DNA from 2 places in the Pedobacter ginsengisoli genome. Region 2 is predicted to be linked to the other one. Evidence: riboswitches for the same ligand, from Rfam matches in the RefSeq annotation. Region 2 holds a riboswitch; the other holds the start of a gene.
What was found. A riboswitch is a leader RNA that binds a small molecule or an ion and turns the genes downstream of it on or off. The one in region 2 is predicted to bind S-adenosylmethionine.
Positions count from the first base shown of each region.

Region 1: another riboswitch for S-adenosylmethionine. It lies ahead of metH (methionine synthase); the one in region 2 lies ahead of CPT03_RS09525 (O-acetylhomoserine aminocarboxypropyltransferase/cysteine synthase family protein).

Region 1 covers NZ_CP024091.1:3,909,768-3,913,023, reverse strand. Annotated here, with positions in the region: gene metH (methionine synthase) at 1-1,233, opposite strand, end outside; SAM riboswitch class I at 1,352-1,461, opposite strand; gene CPT03_RS16070 (Bax inhibitor-1 family protein) at 1,835-2,587, opposite strand; gene CPT03_RS16065 (hypothetical protein) at 2,636-3,205, opposite strand; partial or broken gene murQ (N-acetylmuramic acid 6-phosphate etherase) at 3,212-3,256, opposite strand, start outside.
Region 2 covers NZ_CP024091.1:2,309,257-2,312,512, reverse strand. Annotated here, with positions in the region: gene metX (homoserine O-acetyltransferase family protein) at 1-464, opposite strand, end outside; partial or broken gene CPT03_RS09525 (O-acetylhomoserine aminocarboxypropyltransferase/cysteine synthase family protein) at 486-1,789, opposite strand; SAM riboswitch class I at 2,030-2,143, opposite strand; gene CPT03_RS09520 (trans-sulfuration enzyme family protein) at 2,302-3,256, opposite strand, start outside.

The DNA.
Region 1 (3,256 bases), 1.6 Mb from region 2:
GAATTTAGTCATCGAGGCTTCAGAATCAATCATCCCCTCGTCCATATTCACATCAATAACCTGTGCACCACCCTCAACTTGCTGACGCGCAACAGCCAGTGCAGCTTCAAAATCCCCACCTAAAATGAGCTTGGAGAATTTTGGAGAACCTGTAATGTTTGTACGCTCACCAATGTTTACAAAAATACTTTCAGGAGTTATGGTAACCGGCTCCAATCCGCTTAAACGCATATGAGGCGCTAGTTCAGGTATTTTACGTGGCGCTACATTTTTAGCTTTTTCGGCTATGCAACCGATATGATCAGGGGTAGTTCCACAGCAGCCACCTACAATATTTACAAAACCATGCTGAATAAAATCTTCTACCAGATGAGCGGTTTCATGAGGCATTTCATCGTAAGCACCAAACTCATTTGGCAGGCCTGCGTTAGGATATGCCGAAACATAGCATCCTGCTTTGGCAGAAAGCTCTTCGATGTGCGGCCTCATGTCTTTTGCCCCTAAAGCGCAGTTAAAACCTATGCTTAAAGGATTGGCATGGATTACTGAGTTTAAGAAAGCTTCGGCAGTTTGCCCTGATAAAGTTCTTCCGGAAGCATCCGTAATGGTTCCGGAGATCATGATCTCTATTTTACGGCCAATTATCTCCTCGTATTTTTTGATGGCAAATATGGCAGCCTTGGCATTTAAGGTGTCAAAAATGGTTTCTATTAAAAGCAGGTCTGAGCCACCATCAACCAATCCGCGGATTTGCTCATAGTAAGCATCAACCAGCTCATCAAAAGTAAGTGCCCTGAAACCCGGGTCGTTTACATCCGGAGAAATAGACAGGGTTCTGTTGGTAGGGCCTACAGCACCTGCAACAAAACATTTCCTGTCGGGGTTGGCAGCCATGAACTCATTAACCGCCTCTTTTGCTATTTTTGCCCCCTCAAAGCTCATTTCATAATCAAGCTCTTCCATCTGGTAATCGGCCAGCGAAATGCGTTGGGTACTAAAAGTATTGGTCTCAATGATATCTGTACCGGCCTTTAAATATTCGGTATGAATGGCCTTAATGATATCAGGACGGGTAATGTTCAGTAAATCGTTATTACCTTTTACATCACAGGGGTGATCTTTGAACCGTTCGCCCCTGAAATCTTCTTCAGAAAGGACGTAACGTTGTATCATAGTGCCCATCGCACCATCAATGATCAGGATACGTTTTTCTAACTCTGCTCTAATGTCCATTTTTAATAGTAATATGAGTAGGTAACAAGCTAAAGTTGATAGAGGCTGAGCCTAAACAAGTGCCGAACTTATTACATACAAAGCTTATTCGAAAAGTCCGGTTTAGGTGTCGACTTTTAACTTATCTTTCGGGAACCGATGGTTTGGCTCCAGTAGAATGTAGCACCTTGTAAGCACAGGTTGCTAAGACTTCGCAGGGTCTAATCCCTCCGTCTTTCTCTATAAGCTTTACAAAGGTGCAACAAAGAAAAATCATTTCCAAAATTTAGGCTGCTAAAGCAGTATAAAATTGTACGGAAGAGCCAATTAGCAATAGGCATCGAAATTTTATTTTGGAATTTGAGGGTTGTACAGCAAAATTTTAACGTGCAAAAATGTGTTAAAATTAAGCTTTTGGAACACATTGAATTACAGTGGTTTGAAGGAGTTTGTACAATGATGGAGCAATATGTGGCCAATTTTGTTATGTATAAACGCTGAAAAAAGTTCGATTTTTTACCTAACCGACCTATATTTTTGGCTTAACATTTAAATGATAGCATAAAAAAGGCCAAGCTGAGCAGCTTGGCCTTTCATTCAATATGGTTTAACAAACAGGTTATTATCTTCTGTCGCCGAATATTCTTAATAATGATAAGAATATGTTGATGAAAGTGACGTAAAGTGACATTGCACCAATGATGGCTAGTTTTTTAGCATCAGTATCAAGCATTTGCGCGCCGCTTTCTTCTATTCCCTGTCCAATTCTTTTTAACATTTGAACGTGAAAAGCTGTTAATGCAGTAAAAATAGCAATACCTGCATAAGCCATAAACAAGCTAAAGCCTTCGCTTTGAATGAATATGTTTGCCACACTTGCGATAATTAAGCCTACAACCCCGATCATTAAGATAGGGCCAAATTTGCTTAAATCAACGTTAGTGGTATAGCCCATAAATGCCATTATACCGAATATTCCGGCAGCGCCTGCAAAGCAGCTAATGATAGAAGCAGAAGTATATACCAGCAAAACAGAACTAAGGCTTATGCCCAGTAATGCCGCAAATAGTATAAAAAGACCAACTATGGCACCATACGACAACCTGCTTAGTCCTCCGTTCATCACCAATGATATTCCAAGAGGCGAAAGCATCACTACCCAGCCAAGTATATTAGGTTTTCCGGTTTGAGCATCAAAAAAAGTACGAAGCAATTCGGTATTGGTAGCCAGATAAAATGCTACTACTGTAGAAACACTTAGTGCTACAAACATCCATAAAAAAACATTCGCAAAGAATTTCTTGGCAACCTTACCGGTTAAGTCTTCTACGAAAACCGATTGTTGCGACCAATCATTATTATTGTTATTATTCATGTGTTTTAAATTTATTTAAAGATACAAATTGTTTCATTCTAACAAAAGCTATGCCCCTAGCCTTTTTGTCAGGATTTCTTCAACTTTCTTGAAAAACTGGAGTGGTTTTAGGGTTCTCCATGCCATATCGTCAAGTTCGCCACCAAAATTGATGTAGTAATCGATATTACTGCTGCGGAATTCATTGATCACATGCTCCTGGAAATTAACCCCTGTAATCCATCCGTCTTCCACTTCCTGAAACCACTCTTCGTAGTAGCTATCTTCAGAAGCGTGAAAGTTCAGTATGTTTTCGCCGATCAGTATGAATTTGTTTATGCCTTCGTCCATCATCAGTTCAATGATTTCGCGCTTCAGGAGCATAATGTCGTTGCCAATAGCATCGTTCCATTCGCCAATAAACTCAATTATTGCATAATTTCTGTCGTAATCAACAAAAAGTACTTTAAGGTACATGGTGCTTGATCCGAAATCGTCCCACTGGGGGTGAATAAGAAAATTATACAGCTGTTTATCGAAATAAAACTCCGAATATTCAGTGTTGTAGAATGGCGAACGCTCATCTTCTGACGCGATATAATCATCGCGCCATTGATAGTAAGGTTCTATTTCGTGCATGTTGGGTTATTTATGAGTAGATTCGACCGCCTTGCGTACGCTTCCGTAACG
Region 2 (3,256 bases):
TTTTCTATCCTTTTGTTGTCTGTTACGGCCCATTCTAAAGCCTGTTGCCCACCTAAAGAGCCACCGATTAAAACCTTAATACTTTGGATACCAAGATGAAGGGCAAGTAAGTGATGAGCAGCTACCAGATCGCGAATGGTGAATTCAGGGAAAGCAAGGTAGTAAGGTTGCCCTGTTACCGGATTTGTACTAAGCGGATTGGTTGTGCCATAATTAGAGCCTAACACATTTGCGCAAATGATAAAGTGTTCATCAGGATTAAATAGATCATTGTTCCCGAAAAGTCCTTTCCACCAGTCTAAAACATCAGCGTTGGCTGTAAGTGCATGACATACCCAGATTACATTATCTTTCTTCGCATTGAGTTTGCCATAAGTTTGATAAGCAATTTCTAATTTGCGTAGTTTTTTGCCGTTCTCCAGTTTAAATAACTTTGTATGCGTATATGTGGCGGTAGTGCTCATTCTTTAGGTATTGTTCTTTTTTTATTTTTTTATTGCTGCAAATGCTTGCTCGAAATCGGCTTTAATATCATCTATATGTTCAATTCCGACAGAAACACGTAACTGGCTTGGTGTAATGCCTGCGGCAATTTGTTCATCATCACTTAGTTGTTGATGTGTGGTTGCCGAAGGTTGTATGATTAAGGTTTTTGCATCTCCAAGATTAGCAAGGTGACTTACAAGTTTAAGGTTATCAACCAATGCTGTTGCTTTTTCTTTATCACCATGCAATTCGAAAGATAATACCGCTCCAAAGCCATTTGTTAAATATTTTTTAGCATTAGCATGGTAAGGACTGCTTTCAAGCCCTGGGTAATTTACACTTTTAACAGCATCATGGTTTTCTAGCCAATTTGCCAGTGCAAGGGCATTATCTACATGTCGTTGTACGCGAAGTGATAAAGTTTCTAGTCCTTGTATTAAAAGGAATGAATTAAAAGGAGATATAGCCGGCCCAAAATCTCTTAAACCCTCAACACGGGCACGAATAATGAACTGAATATTTCCAAATGGTCCGCCGATTCCAAAAACATCATTAAAAATTAGGCCATGATATCCATCCGAGGGATCTGTGAACTGAGGGAATTTACCATTTCCCCAATTGTAATTTCCTCCATCAACTATTACCCCACCTATACTGGTACCATGCCCCCAATCCATTTTGTGGCAGATTGAACAACTACATGTGCTCCATGTTCTAAAGGCTTAAACAGATACCCGGCGGCACCAAAAGTATTGTCTACTATTAGAGGTAGGTCGTGTCTGTTTGCAATAGCAGATAGTTTTTCGAAATCAGCTATACTAAAAGCAGGATTACCAATAGTTTCAAGATATATTGCTTTAGTGTTAGCATCAATTTTTGATTCAAAATCATTGGCGTCATCGCCATTTGCAAACCTTACTTCAATACCCAGTCTCTTGAAGCTTACTTTGAACTGATTGTAAGACCCTCCGTATAAATGCGAAGATGACACAAAGTTATCACCAGCCTGCAGGATATTATTTAAAGCAATAAATTGAGCAGCCTGACCAGAGGCTACAGCCAGAGCAGCAACACCACCTTCAAGAGCAGCAACTCTTTTCTCGAAAACATCAGTAGTTGGGTTCATAATCCTGGTATAGATGTTCCCAAATTCCTTTAAAGCGAATAAGTTAGCGCCGTGTTCTGAGTTTTTAAAACCGTAGGATGTTGTTTGATATACTGGGACAGCTCTGGATCCGGTTGTTGGATCTATTTCCTGACCTGCGTGTACTTGTAGTGTTTCGAATTTATGTGATGTTGACATGTTATAATTTAGTTTAAATGGTTCCTGTAAATTGTTTTTTAGGATACGTTTAGGATATTTTTAAGTTAGAAAACGTATACGATTATTATGCGTACCCCTGCAAGGGGCCTTCCGTATGAATGTTAAATGCAAAAGGAAGATTTGTAGATTAAAGTATGCAACAGCACATGCAGATAGCCTGCTGCGGGCAACAATAATTTAACAGATTCGAAGTAATGGTTACAATTTTCATTTTGTTTCAATTTATCTTTCCAAATGACACCATGTCTTTTGGTCAGGAATTGGCACCTTCTCCATTTTGGGAGGGTTGCCAGTGGGTCAAAGAGCCTGTCTCTCGCCACTTCTTTATAAATCAAACCTTTTACTAAGGAAGGTTGACTTGATTAGCATTCGCTAATTGATACTGCAAATGTAGATTTAAGTTAATAAATATCCAAAATTATATTTTGAATATTTATTAACCATTTGATCTTTAGGTATATGTGTTATTTTTTTGGTAATATGAGAGCTCTCTATCTTGCCAGAGCCTGATCTAAATCTGCTATTAAATCGTCTATATGTTCAAGCCCAACAGATATCCGAATTAAATTTTGTGGTGTTTTTGTATCCGGCCCTTCAACAGATGCACGATGTTCTATTAAACTTTCAACTCCACCTAAACTTGTAGCTTGTGCAAATAACTTAACTTTATTAACTACTTTCCTGGCCTGATCAGAACCTCCTTTAATTAATACCGAAAGCATGCCGCCAAATCCTGCCATCTGTTTTTTTGCAATTTCGTGTTGAGGATGGGTAGATAGACCGGGATAATAGACCGCTTCAATTTCAGGGTGTTTATTAAGATGTAGTGCTAATGCCATTCCATTATTGCAGTGCCCGTGCATACGATACGCCAAAGTTTTGATGCTTCTCACTAACAGAAAGCAATCGAATGGAGAAGGAACTGCGCCACCAACCTGCTGTACATTTCTAATCTTTTCCCAGAATTCGTCTTTCTTTGCAGTAATAAGAACACCTCCAAGTACATCACTATGACCTCCAATGTATTTTGTTGAAGAGTGCATTACAATATCGGCGCCAAAGGCTATTGGATTTTGTAAACAAGGTGAAGCAAAGGTGCTATCGCATGCAAGGATAAGGTTGTTCTCCTTAGCAATTCTGGACACCCCTGCAATATCCGTAATTTTTAATAACGGATTGGAAGGAGTTTCTACCCAGATCAGAACAGTATTCTCTTTAATAAACCTTTCTATATTATTAAGGCTAGTAAGGTCTACAAAGTCAATTTCAAGGATATCTTTAAAAATGGTTTGCAACTGTTTTTTAAAGCCCCAGTACATATCATCAGGTGCAATGATATGGCTTCCGGGTTTTAAGGCCTGAAAAACCGCCATTCCTGCAGTATTTCCAGAAGAAAAAGCACAGGCTTCTGCACCTTTTTCTAATTCTGCAAGTGCATTTTCCAAG